One region of the Paenibacillus suaedae genome, then DNA from elsewhere that is predicted to be linked to it. Evidence: riboswitches for the same ligand, from Rfam matches in the RefSeq annotation. Region 1 holds a riboswitch; the other holds the start of a gene.
The links. Region 1 has a riboswitch for glycine ahead of gcvT (glycine cleavage system aminomethyltransferase GcvT). Riboswitches for the same ligand answer to the same signal wherever they lie in the genome.
Positions count from the first base shown of each region.

Region 1 (7,849 bases):
GGTGTACAAGTAACTTCGTAAGGATGCTGGCTTCATAAGTCTCCTTGTTCACCATCATAAATTCAATACTCGTTTTTTTGATTGATTTTATTCGAATTAAATTTGATCTAACTTTCACATAGATTGAATTTGGTGTATGATGGGTAATAGTGGAATTCGAGGAGGTGTGATATGATCTTACGACGTATTGCAATTGGGCTCGTTTTCATTGTACTTTCAGTATTGTATGTGTACATTTGGCAAAATGGAGATCTCCGCTCCTTATTCAACATCAATTGCTATTTAGGTTTAGGGTTGTGGGTAGTCGGTTCCCTTTTCTCGGGTCTATTCAGGGATGATACGAAGCTTAAATTTAATATGGGCCATATTCCAGAAGAAGACCATCGAAGAAATATTAAATTCAGCGGTACGATGTTTTTAATTGGGCTGCCGAGTATTATAACATCCATCATTATCTTTACTTTTGTCCTATAAGCGAGCGGCTTAATCATCATATAAGAAAGAGAGGATGTTAGCCCCATCTACTTGGCGGGCACATCCTCTCTTTGTATTTATTGATACATAACTGTGAATTGAACGATTGAATAGCGGTATAACTATAACTACACATACACCTGGTGCAAATATTGCTCGAGCCTCTCCTTCACCTGTGGCCATTCCTCATCAACTATGCTGTACACATTCGAGTCGCGAATATACCCGTCCTCCATCACCCGATGTCGGCGCAATTTCCCTTCGTATACGGCTCCTAACCGTTGAATGGCGCGATTCGAGCGCTCATTGCGCACATCTGCCGTCAGCTGAACACGAATCGTATGCAGCTGTTCAAAGCAATATTGCAGCAGCAAATACTTGCACTCTGTATTGATGCGAGTACGCCATACAGAAGGGTGATACCATGTGCCGCCAATCTCGGCATATCGATGCAAGGCAGACATATTCATTATTCTCGTCGCGCCAATAATTCGCTCTGTAAGCTGATCAATGACAACGAATGGATACTCAGTCCCCTTCTCGCGGTTCAGAACAGCATCATGAATCACTCGTTCTGCATCCGTAAGACTGCGGATGGTGCGCGGCAAGTAGTGCCAAATATCAGGATGAGATGCTGCTTCGTATAAATCTTCCTTATGTTCAGGAAGCATCGGGATCAGCTTAGCACTGCTCCCCGTCAGCTCGAACAATTGATTGTTCATTCGTATCCATTCCCCCGAAGGTCTGATAGGTATAGAGTGCAGTCTGTAACTTGTCTATGTATTTCTGCTCATGACTTGAACACATAAATTGAATTGAAGGGCGAACTGACGTATCCGATGACTGCTTAAGCTGGTTTTCCTGCATTACTTGTGCTAGACGCTGCACGGTGCCATGGCTGCCGTCTATAAGCTGGATATGAGCAGGGATAATGTCTCTCAATATGTGCTTGTAATAGGGATAATGCGTACATCCTAACACAATCGTTCCATACTGATTCAAATCCAATCCAGCAAGCTTATGCACGAAGTAGTCTCCTATCACTCCCTTATCAAAGTTTAACTGCTCGCAATACTCTACCAATTCCGGCAAGGGAATCGAATCCACAATATGTTCTTCGTCAATTCGACTGATTAATGTATGGTATTTGTTCTGACTTAAGGTTAACGCTGTCGCGAATACAAGCACACGCTTGCCATTGTCGCGATTCATTTCCACGGCAGGCTTGACTGCTGGCTCCATCCCGATGATCGGAATGTCGTACTTCCGTCTTAGTTCTGACGCTGCGATGCTTGTCGCTGTATTGCACGCAATAACAAGCGCCTTCACATTGTGCTGCATGATGTCTTCCACAGCTGAATCTACATGGCGCATTACTTCGGATTGAGATTTCGTCCCATAAGGGACATGCAGCGTATCTGCATAAAATAAATATTGTTCATGCGGCATATGCTTCATAGCCTCAGCCAACACGGTTATTCCACCGATTCCAGAATCAAAAAAAGCGATTGTCATTCCATTCACCTAGCATTCTTATTAGCATTGCAACATCTAGTTGTCGATGCTTATATTGTACTCCTTTTCGGCGGTGAATCCTATCGAAATTTGTCAGAAAGCAAATGAAAAAACCTGCTGCACCAGCATGATACCGGTACAGCAGGTTCTTAGTTCTCAACCTATTGTTCCTTCAACTATTCAACTATTCATCTATCAGCTTCGTGTACTGCTCTGCATTCAGCAAGTGCTTCACAGCTTCCTCAACGCTGCCTTCTACTTCAACTTCTGCAATCCATCCATCTTCGTAGGGGCTGCTGTTCACAAGCTCTGGCGACGCTTCCAATCCATCATTGACCTTCGTAATTGTTCCGGATACCGGACAGTACAACTCAGATACAGTCTTCACCGATTCAATTGATCCCATGCTGTCCCCTGCGGACAAGCTGGTACCTACTGGCGGAAATTCGATGAATACGATGTCTCCCAGCTGGGATTGTGCATGATCTGTAATGCCAACTCGTACCGTATTGCCTTCTATGGCAATTACCCATTCATGCTCTTCACTATACAGCAATCCATTCTTCACTTCACTCATGTCAACGCCCCATTTCATTCATAATGTCATTCATCAGGCCGTCTATCCAATCGAGATCGTAAAAATGGACAGGAAGCGGCCTTGTCGCCTTGTTCTCTGTCCTCGGTACCTGAGAGTTCCCGTTCCTCCACAGCCACAACTGCGGTTGAACTTACCCCTTTGGCGGCATAGAAATGCACTCTCCAGAGCTGCGTCAGAATGGCGGTTATGGAACCTGAGAGATTCATTGCCAATCGGCGGCTGGCAACTTGCTCCTTCGGTGTTGACAATCGCAATTGTCAAACTCTCCCGACCTTCCTCGTTCGCGAATTACGATTAAACTGGGTAATTATAACACCATTAGATTATTGCAAGATATGCATGATTGTCAATATGACAAGCTATGAAATCAGTTGTGAAGAAAATATCAATTGACAAAGTGTGGAAAGCTCAACTAATGTAGAGATGACAGCTGAAAATGGCGAATGATGGTAAAGGGAGAGACTGCTGAGACATAGCAGCGCCGAAGGAGTAAGCCTGAATGGGTGAATCTCTCAGGCAAAAGGACTTTTACCGGACGCACCTCTGGAGAGCACTGCTATTCATGAAAACGAATACAGTCACCCAAGGGGAAAGTCGATGGTAGACACGGAAACAAACAATTTGTTTGCGACAATCGGCGACACTCTCAGGTACAAAGGACAGAGCGAGAGAATGAGAGGATGCGATGCATCCACTTTTCTTTCGGCTGTCCTTTTTATGTTCGTATACCGATAATTAGTCCAAATACGCGTATCGAGGTGAATTCATGAGTCAATTGAAGAGAACGCCAATATTTGATCAATACTCTGCTTATCCGGGTGCACGCTGCATTGACTTCGGCGGCTGGGAGCTCCCTGTTCAATTTATCGGCATTCAACGAGAGCATGAAGCAGTTCGTACACATGCAGGTCTATTCGATGTCTCCCACATGGGTGAATTTATCGTAAGCGGCCCTGCCTCCCTGACGTTTCTTCAACAGATGACAACAAATGATGTATCGCGGCTCGAGGATGGCAAAGCACAATATACGCTGCTGTGCTACCCTGACGGAGGAGTTGTCGATGATATTCTCATTTATCAGATGAAGAGCGACCGTTACATGCTCGTCGTTAATGCCTCCAACATTGATAAAGACTATGCATGGCTGCAGAAGCATCTGATTCATGGCGTTACATTGACCAATGTTTCGAATCGCACAGCATTGCTTGCCCTTCAAGGGCCGAATGCCCAAGCGATTCTTGCTGCGGTAACTGAGGCACCTATTGATTCGCTCGCTCCATTCCATTTCCTATCGGATGCTCAAGTCTGCGGCGTATCAACACTGCTGTCTCGCTCAGGCTATACCGGTGAAGATGGCTTCGAACTCTACTTGTCCGCAGAAGATGCAGCGCACGTATGGAATGAGCTGATTCGCGCGGGCGAACCGTTCGGCTTGCTCCCAGCAGGGCTTGGTGCTAGAGACACCTTGCGCTTCGAGGCACGTCTGCCCCTCTATGGACAAGAAATTACTGCCGATATCTCGCCGCTTGAGGCAGGACTAGCACGATTCGTCAAGCTGGATAAGGGCGACTTCATCGGCCGTGTAGCATTAACGAAGCAGAAGACCGATGGACCGGCACGAAAGCTGGTAGGCATCGAGATGATCGACAAAGGCATTCCTCGCTCCCATTATCCAGTGCTTGCAGATGGGCGCGTGATCGGAGAAGTTACAACAGGAACACAGTCGCCGACATTAAAGCGCAATCTAGGGCTAGCCTTGATTGAATCCGCATTCTCTGAATTGGATACAGAAATTCTTGTCGAAATTCGCGGCAAGCAGTTGAAAGCCCGCGTCGTCTCGACTCCATTTTATAAACGAATCCCGACCCCTGCCAAAGGAGCGAATCCATCATGAAGCATCGTTACATTCCAGTGACGGAACAAGATCAGGCTGACATGCTGCAGCAGATCGGCATCTCTTCCATTGACGAGCTATTCCGCGATATCCCAGCCTCCATTCGTTACAATGGAGTACTGCCCATGTCTGAACCATTAGATGAAGCAGCCATGATGAAGCATATGAAGGAATTGGCCTCCCGCAATGCTAACAGTGAGAGCCATACCAGCTTCCTTGGTGCTGGCATATACGATCATCATATCCCTGTAGTCATTCAGCATCTAGTCTCTAGATCAGAGTTCTATACCGCCTATACACCCTATCAGCCTGAAATCAGTCAGGGTGAATTGCAAGCAATCTTTGAATTTCAATCCTATATATGCGAGCTGACTGGTATGGCTGTTGCCAATGCCAGCATGTATGATGGCGCTACTGCACTTGCAGAAGCTGGGGCACTGGCGGTCGGCGCAACGAAGCGCAAGCAGCTTGTCATCTCGAGCACTGTCCATCCAGAAGCGAGACAGATTGTTCGCACAATGGCTCGAGGACTTAATGTTGAAGTGGTCGAGATTGGATATGAAGACGGCGTGACTGACCTTGATCAGCTGAAGCGTGCTGTCACGGACGAGACTGCTGCCGTACTGATTCAGTCCCCGAACTTCTTCGGATGCATTGAAGATGTGCGCGCCATTGAACCGATTGCACATGCAAATAAAGGCCTGCTCATCATGAGTACGAATCCACTGAGTCTTGCTATGTTGGAGAGTCCTGGCAAACTAGGTGTCGACGTATGTGTTGGAGATGCCCAGCCGCTTGGCATTGCAGCATCTTACGGCGGTCCTACATGCGGTTTCTTTGCCGTTGCAGAGCCCTATATGCGCCGCATCCCAGGCAGGATTGTCGGCTTGACCAAGGATCTGGATGGCAAGCGTGGATTTGTTCTAACACTCCAAGCGAGAGAACAGCATATTCGTCGCGAGAAGGCGACATCCAACATCTGCTCAAACCAAGCACTTCTTGCTCTTGCTGCTTCCGTCTATATGTCCGTCATGGGCAAGATGGGAATGCAAAAGGTATCGAAGCTCAATATACAGAAGTCTCATTATGCAGCTGCTTATATCAATAACAAGCCCAATCTGGGATTAGCATTCCAAGCGCCTTATTTCAATGAATTCGTACTTCGTCTCCCGCAAGGTACTGACATGGATCGATTGCAGTCTATGCTCCTGGACAACGGATACATCGGCGGCTTGGATCTTGGCCACTTCTATCCTGAACTGGAAGGACATATGCTCATTGCGGTCACGGAGAAAAAATCCAAATCAGACATCGAACAATTTATTGACCTGCTGGAGGTGAGCTGCGTATGAAACCGGAACAAGCACTCATATTTGAATTAAGCCATCCTGGCCGTATTGCCTATTCCTTACCGGAATGTGATGTTCCAGAAATCGAGATTCATGAGCTTATCCCAACTTCGATGCTACGCAGTCAAGAGGCTGAGCTGCCTGAAGTGTATGAGGTTGATGTGATTCGACATTATACCGCCTTATCACGCCGCAACTTCGGCGTAGACAATGGCTTCTACCCGCTCGGCTCTTGTACGATGAAATATAATCCGAAAATTAACGAGGATGCAGCAAGGCTGACAGGACTCGCAGCAATCCATCCTTATCAGCCTACAAGCACGGTGCAAGGGGCTCTAGAGCTGCTGTACACGCTGCAGGAAGATCTAGCTGCCCTTACTGGTATGGATAAGGTCACCCTTCAGCCTGCGGCAGGCGCGCATGGAGAATGGACGGGGTTGATGATGATCCGCGCTTACCATGAGAGTCGCGGCGAGCAGCGGACGAAGGTAATCGTTCCTGATTCCTCGCATGGTACGAACCCCGCTAGTGCAACTGTAGCTGGCTTAGATACGATTACAATACCGTCTAACGAACAAGGGTTCGTTGATCTGGAAGCACTCAGAGCCGCAGTTGGATCTGATACGGCAGCATTGATGCTCACGAACCCGAGTACACTCGGATTGTTCGAAGAGCATATTGTCGAGATCGCGAGCATTGTTCATGAAGCTGGCGGATTGCTCTATTATGATGGCGCTAACTCCAATGCCATTATGGGTATTACGCGTCCTGGGGATATGGGCTTTGATGTTGTCCATTTGAATTTGCACAAGACGATGAGTACGCCTCATGGCGGCGGCGGCCCTGGTGCTGGCCCTGTTGGCGTGAAGAGCAAACTGATTCCATTCCTCCCTTCCCCTACGGTGATGAAGCATGAGGATGGTTCATATGAATTCGATCAAGGCTCTCCGCTGTCCATTGGACGAGTCAAGGCCTATAACGGTAACTTCGGTATCCTCTTGCGCGCCTACGTATATATTCGCACTTACGGTCCAGAAGGGCTGCGCCGTGTATCTGAATGCGCGGTACTGAATGCCAACTACATGATGCACCGTCTGGCGCCTTATTACGATATTCCATATCCAGGCGTATGCAAGCATGAGTTTGTGATGTCAGGCAAAGGGTTGAAGCAGTACGGCGTGCGGACGCTGGATGTTGCCAAGCGCCTTCTTGACTTCGGCTTCCATCCGCCAACCATCTACTTCCCGCTCAATGTCGAGGAATGTATGATGATCGAGCCTACGGAAACAGAGAGCAAGCAGACGCTGGATCGCTTCATCGATGTGATGATCCAGATCGCACAGGAAGCGAAGGAACAGCCTGAACTGCTGCTGAATGCACCGCATTATACGGATGTGAAGCGATTGGATGAAACCCAAGCCGCACGGAAGCCTGTATTGAACTGTGCTTGTAATTAATTAGTAATAAGCAGCAACATGCAAAATGCCCCGAGCGCCTACCGACAATTCGGTTACGGCACTAGGGGCATTTCATTATTGGACGAAATGTAACTTACCTTCAGTCCTTCAGTTTTATAGCATTAGATTGCTTTTATTATTTCTTCGCTCGGCTAACATAGAATTTAATCTTGTCACCCTTCTTCGCAGCTCCACCAGCAGGAACTTCTTGCTTAAATACTTTCCCTGCTTCCTGTTCATCCGAGTTCTCGAGAACATACTCATATTTCAAGCCGCTTGCAAGAATCTGCTTCTCCGCTTCTTCCTTCGACAAGCCCACCAAGTTAGGAACAGCAATCTCACCAGACTTCGGCGGTTCCGTCGTTGTATTCGTGTTCGGATCCGGCTGCTGGCCATCAGGCTGCTGACCGTCTGGTGGCGATGTCGTGTCTGGCGTTGTCCCTGTCTGACCATCATGAGCACCGTTATTCGTCGTACCAGAATCTGTTGTATGATCGTCAGGTTTCTTCTCTGGCGTCGTAGGCGGAGTTACACTCGTATTGTTCGAGTTGGAATCCCTATT
Region 1 is NZ_JAVYAA010000006.1:271,366-279,214, forward strand. It holds gene RQP50_RS22595 (VOC family protein) at 1-21, shown strand, start outside; gene RQP50_RS29390 (DUF5316 family protein) at 172-474, shown strand; gene RQP50_RS22600 (GNAT family N-acetyltransferase) at 603-1,196, opposite strand; gene murI (glutamate racemase) at 1,156-1,989, opposite strand; gene gcvH (glycine cleavage system protein GcvH) at 2,174-2,566, opposite strand; glycine riboswitch at 2,759-2,867, opposite strand; glycine riboswitch at 3,031-3,125, shown strand; glycine riboswitch at 3,129-3,252, shown strand; gene gcvT (glycine cleavage system aminomethyltransferase GcvT) at 3,354-4,481, shown strand; gene gcvPA (aminomethyl-transferring glycine dehydrogenase subunit GcvPA) at 4,478-5,833, shown strand; gene gcvPB (aminomethyl-transferring glycine dehydrogenase subunit GcvPB) at 5,830-7,287, shown strand; gene RQP50_RS22630 (PASTA domain-containing protein) at 7,424-7,849, opposite strand, start outside.

Region 2 (7,849 bases), 160 kb from region 1:
GTTACTAGCGCAATGTGTCCGCCCGCACTATCACCTGCCAGTGTAATATCGTTCGGATTTCCTCCCCATGATACGGCATGCTCACGCACAATTTGTGCAGCCTTATAGGCATCATCATGAGCTGCTGGATAGGCATGCTCTGGTGCCAAGCGGTAATCTACCGCTACCACGATCGAGTTCCCCTTGTTAGCTAATGCTCTTAACTGGCGGTCATGAGTTGTGAAATCCCCGCTCACAAAGCACCCGCCATGATAATAGATCATAACAGGAAGATTAGACTCATACGACGGTCGGTAAATGCGTAAAGGAATGGAATCGATCGTATGATCGGTGATTTTCCAAATAGGCTCCGCTTCTCCTGCCAACACAACCGATTGTACATAACCTTGACGGCGATCCTGATAGCTCTGCTGTCTCGCAGAAGGACGTCCTGATTCAATAAAATCCTTAACGATGCTTCGAATACCTGGTTCCAAATCATTCAAGCGCTCCATGATGTGAACTCTCCTCCGACTGAAATACATGATGTAATGGCATAATTCCATCAATATTCATGTTACACGCGAATGATCGAGGAATGCAATCCTCTCATCGAACGGGCAGCTTGAACTCCAGCTGTGGAATATAGTTCTTATCCGGGCCTTTTCTTACAAACGGCTTAATGACGATAAAGCTAGGCTTCACCTTGAACGGCTCGTAAGAGGTTGAGAACACCATTCCTTTTCCTTCTCCTGAACCATTCCCAGCAATTGCATTCTGTTCATTTCCCTGCTCATCCTCGATATCGAACTCAAGATTGAGGAACCCATCAACTTTATAGTTATCCGGTATTGCATCCAGCATTTTACGATAATCTTCTTCTCCGCTTGCCCCGTGGACACCGACGAGCAAGCGGGTTGTGATGGGGGTAATTTCGACTCGATCGATCGTCATATTTATCGAATCATGTGATTTGGTCTCTGATGTCTTCAGGATAATCGTTCGCTCCGTATCCTTCTTGATCGGGAAGAGGAACTCGTAATTCTCATCCACATCAGCCAAATACACGACCATCTTCATTTCGAACGAGTCTGGAAGCTCGAGATCAGCAGAATCTAAAGCGGTAACGATTATCGATTGCGGAGCATGCTCCCCACCCGGCTGCAGTCCCATCCCGGTATTTATCTGCTTGTCTCCCATATAAAAATCGATATTATTGGCCCGCTTGCTAAGCATGCGCTGCTTGTTCCATAACTGAAAAAAAGACTCCTTCGCCGCATTCGCATCTTCTCTACTGAGCACTAGAGAAAGCCTGCTGCCATCATACATCATCTCAGAAATCGTGAGCGTCACTCCCTTATGGGATACGCGCTGATTGACTGAGGTGACCATCCCCTTCTCTCCAGCGGTTTGCAAGCCAAGATCCCCCACCAGTTTGAATACGCTATTCATGAACGGAATCTGCTTCAACGTCTGTGCGATCGCTGGAGAGGCAAGACCCGAGAAGATCATGACAATCCCGAGGCTCGCTACACCCGCTGTTGAAATCAACACTCTGCGCAGCCAGCGGTTCTTCCGACTTCTTCTCTTCCGTCCAGGAAGCATCTCGTCGATGATCTGGTATGTCCGATCCATCCGGTTGCGAACGGATTCTGGCAGCTCGCTAATATATGGTTCCCTAAGCTGTTCCAGTCGCTGATCGATAGGCAGTTGTATGTCTTTCATCCGTTCATCTTCCTTTCTTCAGTATCATCCAGCCATTCTGCGAGCGTGTGACGTGCCCGATGCAGCCGTGTCTTCACCGCGCCCACGGACATATCCATCATCTCGGCGATCTGATGCATAGGCAAATCCTGAAAATAAAACAAAATAACAATATTGCGAGATACTTCCTCAAGCCGATAGATCGCCTGACGCAAATCAAGATGATCACTGTATTCAGCCGTGGCAACACCAACTTCTGGGAGTTCAGCCAGCATGATGATGCGAGCCTGCTTCCGCAATATCATATTGCATTCATTGATCAATATCCGAAAGAGCCAAGTCTTAAAATAGGCATGATGATTTAGGTTGGTCAGTGCGCGATAAGCCTTGAGCACAGTCTCCTGCATCGCATCTGCACAATCCTCATCCCTTCTGACGATCGACCTGGCCATGTTGAACATTTGGGCTTCATGCTGCTTGATGAGTCGAATAAACGCTTCTTTGTTACCTTCCTTAGCCAATCTCACTTCTGTCTCTATATCGCTATGCAAGCCGTTTCTACTCCCTTCTTTACCCCATACACGCGAATCAAACTGTCAATTAGATGCACAAGATAGGCAAAAGGTTTCATTAAACGCAAAAAAACTGCCAAATGTTCACTTTCATGCATTTGGCAGTTTACTTAAGAACAGGAATAGCTTCCTGCTTCTATTTATTTTTCGGATTCCCTATGCTTCCAATATAGACGCGTCTCAGACACAACGACTCCAGACAAACCGAGCAGTGCAACTAAGTTCGGCAGCGCCATTAATCCATTTACAATATCAGCAAGCTTCCATATCATATCCAGCTTGATAAATGCCCCAAAGCCAATGATCGCAATGAACATAAGGCGGTACGGCAGAATCGATTTGACACCGAATAAATAAACCATGCACCGTTCGCCGTAATAGTTCCAGCCAAGAATCGTCGTAAATGCAAATAAAATCAAGCAAAACATAAGAATGAGGGAACCGTATGGCAGCGCAGCATCAAATGCTGCCTGTGTCATGGCCGCTCCTTCCATTGGGCCATTCCATACACCCGTTACAATCAATGTTAATCCTGTAAGCGAGCAGACGATGATCGTATCGATGAATGTTCCGGTCATTGATATGAGTCCTTGCTCAGCCGGCCATTTCACCTTCGCAGCCGCGGCCGCAATCGGTGCGCTTCCGAGACCTGATTCATTCGAGAATACGCCTCTTGCAATCCCGTTGCGGATCGCCATCATAACCGTTGCTCCCAAGAAGCCGCCACCTGCTGCTGTTGCATTGAACGCGCCATGGAAAATTAACGACAGTGCGTGCGGTATCTGATCCGCAAATGCAATAAGCACAACAAAACTCGCGATAAAATAGATAATAGCCATGACAGGAACAATTGTCGTCGTCACATGCGATATACTCTGAATCCCGCCAATTGTAACAAGCGCGGTCACGATAGTGACGATTGCCGCAGTGACTACTGCAGGTACACCAAGGCTTGCTTCTGTAGAAGTGACGATCGCATTAATTTGCGGAAATGTACCAATTCCAAGTAAGGCAACCAGTACTCCGCTAATCGCAAAGAACACAGCAAGCGGCTTGAATTTCATGCCAAGTCCCTTCTCAATATAATACATAGGACCGCCTAGCACTTGTCCATTGTCATCAATGTTGCGATACTTGACAGCAAGCAATCCTTCCGCATATTTGGTGGCCATTCCGAAGAATGCAGCAACCCACATCCAGAACAATGCACCGGGTCCACCCACCTTTATTGCAGTAGCAACCCCCACGATATTACCAGTTCCAATTGTCGCCGCCAACGCAGTAGCCAATGCACCGAAGCTGGATACATCCCCTTCTCCCTCGTTCTTCGACTTGAATATTAACTTCAAGGCGAGCGGCAGGCGGAACAACTGTAGCGCTCCCAAGCGGATCGTTAATAAAATTCCCGTTCCTACTAATAAAATAAGAAGCGGTGCTCCCCATACCATGTTGTTCAATTTGTCTAACCATTGTTCCATCATTGTCAAATCAGTTCCCCTCTTTGTGAATAATAAAAAGAGTCAAATCGAATGATTTGACCCTGGGGACATGTGTGCAGAATAAATAACCTGACGTAAGTGACATACCTAAATAAGATCATCATACCAATGACTTACGATTTCTACGCTTCTGCATCCCTGTCCTTTTACCTGAGAGTTTTAACGAATTCATGAGATTCAATTCGCCTTGCCCCTTCGGTGCCCCAATCATGGAGTCTCTCCAGAGTCCTGTCCATTTACGGTCCTGCTTATACATACTCGAGCTCAAGGTTCGATATGCCTAGGCGCCTGAGAGCTTACCCCTTCGGCTAGACGATTCGTCTATCTCCCGCAAACTTCATCCAGTTATAAAGTTGTAGGTAACATTATAGTAGACACACTATCATTGTGCAATGATCCACTGCATTGTAATTTATCCCATACCATTTATCACACATGTGCTCGTTGACTGTAATATAGGGATCTGGCCTCATTTAATAAATGAATGAGTTCTTTCATATTCTGTTCGCTCGTATCGTAATTGGTAAAGCATGCACGCAGCGTTGGTACACCATGAATGGTAAATACGGATAGCCACACTTTCCCTGTGCTCAATACGTGTTGATTCACAATTAGAGCGAAATGCTGATCGTTTCGTTCCCATGCTTCTTGATCAAGAAAGCAGATGACAGGCAGCACGGTATCGTTGGCAACTGTCCAGCCAGATCGCATTAATTCTTCTCTGAATCGCTTGCCCATTTCAATTTGATGTCGCAAGACAGCCCGATATCCTTCCCAACCCGCAGTAGCCAGGGATAGATACAGCTTCAATCCTATAAATCTCCGTGACCATTGAATGGAATGCGTATATGGATCGATCGTATGCAGCTCTCCTCCCTCCTTCGGCATATAATCTGCCGTTATACGGAAGGTTTCATTCAATATACGTGAATGCCGTGTGAAGTACATGCCCGCCCCCATCGGAACGGACAGCCACTTATGAGCATCAAACGCGATTGAATCTGCTTGCTGGATACCATCCACATGGTAGGACATTTCGGAATCCAACACGATTGCACCGCCATAAGCAGCATCTACATGAAGCCACATCTGTTCATGCTCCGCTATTGCTGCGATGTCCATTAACGGATCAATTGCACCGGCTCCCGTCGTTCCCGCTGTAGCAATAATAAGAAATGGGGCAAAACCCTGCGCGCGGTCTATACGTATTTGTTCTAATAACGCGTCTATATCCATTTGCAAGGAATCGTTCGTACGAATGGAGCGAATTGAATTCGTTCCAAGCCCACAGGAACGAGCCGCTTTCACCAATGAATGATGACTCTCTTCAGAAGCATACAGAATGGGTGGCTTCTCCAGAGCTGCTAATCCGTCTGTTGCATACTTTGGAAAATGATAAGATAGAGCCGTTAAGACAGCAGTCATATTAGCTTCCGCTCCCCCAGTCGTGAAAGTTCCATCAGCAACATCACGCGGGTAACCAAATTGAACGGCGAGCTCACGCAGTACGTAATTCTCAATCTCTACCGCGAGCGGCGCATGACTCCATGCAGCAAGCTGGGGGTTAAACGCCGCTGTTATCGTGTCTGCCATAATCCCCATAAAGTTCGGACGGGGATTGTATAAGCCATAATATCCTGGATGTGCTGTGTGCACTTGATATCGACGCAGTCCTTCTATAACATGCTGAACCGCAGTTTGAGGCTTGACAGGAGCAGCAAAGTCAATTTGCTCCGCATACTGCACGATTTCTGACGGGATTAATTCAGGGGCAACTACTACCTCGTCGGTGTATGATAGATACTGACTGATTTTCTCTAACGTATATGAGCCTAGCATATACTGTTCCTCAGTTGATAGATCCAAGATCGGATTCTGTCTAAGCATACAGATTCCAGCAACTCCCTTCCACTGTTCAATTCAAGAAAGATGTTCCAATTGAATAATAGCTTACCGACCAAGACGACAATTGAACAGGTACAGTTTATCAGTTCGCTATGAGGACAGGCCATTTATCCCCCTATTATACATACCGTCCTACCATTTACATCGTATTTTGAATATGAGCGCAAGATTTCGAAATCTCAACTCAAAAAAACCGCCCCTATTATCTAGAGACGGTGTCTATTGCTTCCTTACTTTCTCATTTACTCAGGCAATCGGTATACAGCAAAAGGTTCACCATACCGATATCGACGGCTTATTTCATCCAATCGGTTCAACTGTTCTTCATTAAGTTCGACATTGACACTCGTTATATTGTCCTCTAACTGCTCCACCTTCGTCGCTCCTACAATGACTGTCGATACACAAGGCTGGTGCATAAGCCAAGCTAATGACAACGAGCTTGGGCTGCAGCCGATATCCGCTGCCAATTCGCTCACCTGTTCACTTAACGCAAACCGTTCTTCATTGAAGAATTTGTAGAAATTCGGATCCGTATCTGCTCGTGAGCCAGCTGGCTTCTGATCTTCTACTCGATATTTTCCTGTCAGAATTCCTCCTGCAAGCGGATAATATGGAATGATTCCCACCCCTTGATCCTGACATAGCGGAACCAGTTCCAGTTCTGGCGTTCGATCAGCTAGTGAATAGCTGGTTTGCATGGACACATAACGATTCAGACCAAGCCGTTCACTGATGCCAATCGCCTTCATCAGCTCCCAAGCAGCGTAGTTAGACGCTCCGATATACCGCACCTTGCCTGAACGTATCATATCATCAAGCGTCCGCAGCGTCTCCTCAAGTGGAGTATGCGGATCAAATGAATGTATTTGATACAGGTCAATATAATCGGTATTTAGCCGCTTCAAGCTATTGTCTAATTCCTGCTGCAAATGAAAGCGAGATGACCCGCGCTCGTTCGGCCCCTGTCCTCGAATTAATCCTGCCTTCGTTGTCAGCACGACATTGTGTCGATTGCCTGTCAGCGCCTCACCGATGATGCGTTCTGATTCTGAACCAGCATAAATATTAGCCGTATCAATAAAGTTAATGCCATAGTCCAGCGCTTGATGAATAATCCGAGTCGAAGCCTGCTTGTCGGCCCGCTTGCCGAACGCATTTGTTCCTAATCCAAGCACAGACACCTTCAATCCACTATTGCCAAGACGACGATATTGCATGACGATCAACTCCTTGCTTTCCTTATTTAGCAGTAATTATATCACAAGCTATCCCCTTGATCTGAATCCGATCAAATATGTGTCTGCCTTATGATTCCACTTCCGCGCACAAAAAGAAAAACTCATGCAAGCATGAGTTCTCAACAACAATAAAGAATCCAGAATCTCTATGGATTACATGACATTTATACGAATGGAAAAATCGTCGGACATTGCAATGGAAGGCTGATGCTGCATGACTCCGGTATCGGGATTAATGCCCTAGGTTGACAGAATGTCGCTTCAACCATCAGCGGTATTGTAAATTTCACAATAAGCTCCAAACACCAATCCAATTGCAACTCAATCGTTAAGCTCTCAGTAATTCGTGCAGCACAATGGATATCGAATATTTGAGAAGTAATGTTGGATTCATCTAATGGGAGCGGTAAGCAGAGTGATACTTTCTCGTTATTCTTGACTAGTAGTGTAAACGTGCATGTTTCTCCTGTTCCACTATCTGTTAACGTAATCGTTACCTCTGCAGAGCACGTGGTCAGTACAATAGCTGCTTGCGATCCGATAATGGGCAGCGGCAGCCGCTTTACAACCGTGATGCTGCATTCTCCCGTAGCTGGCACTGCATTGCAGCTTACAAGCACTTGCCGACCGCCAGCAATTGCTTGTTCTACAAAAGCCCTGCAGGTTTCGGGAATAGTCTCTTCCACGATGAAATCACTCCGAGTAACAACCCAATCGAACAGTTTGCTGACAGAAATGCACTCTAAAGGACGAACAACTAGCGTCGTAATCGTAGCTGTAACAGGAGGCGTATTATCCGCCTGAGCGGTAGCCGTGTTGGTAACCACCCCTTCTAACAAAGGAATGACTGTGATGATAATCGTCTGTTCTTGTTGACCCTCCAATGTGCCCAAGAGACAAGTAACGGTCTGCCCGGATACAGAGCAAGTGCCTCCTTCAGATTGAACAC
Region 2 is NZ_JAVYAA010000006.1:108,590-116,438, forward strand. It holds gene RQP50_RS21840 (alpha/beta hydrolase) at 1-494, opposite strand, end outside; gene RQP50_RS21845 (DUF4179 domain-containing protein) at 589-1,704, opposite strand; gene RQP50_RS21850 (sigma-70 family RNA polymerase sigma factor) at 1,701-2,234, opposite strand; gene RQP50_RS21855 (alanine/glycine:cation symporter family protein) at 2,396-3,736, opposite strand; glycine riboswitch at 3,883-3,988, opposite strand; gene RQP50_RS21860 (pyridoxal phosphate-dependent decarboxylase family protein) at 4,184-5,641, opposite strand; gene RQP50_RS21865 (aldo/keto reductase) at 5,902-6,879, opposite strand; gene RQP50_RS21870 (BMQ_0737 family morphogenetic spore coat protein) at 7,065-7,849, opposite strand, start outside.
Region 2: another riboswitch for glycine. It lies ahead of RQP50_RS21855 (alanine/glycine:cation symporter family protein); the one in region 1 lies ahead of gcvT (glycine cleavage system aminomethyltransferase GcvT).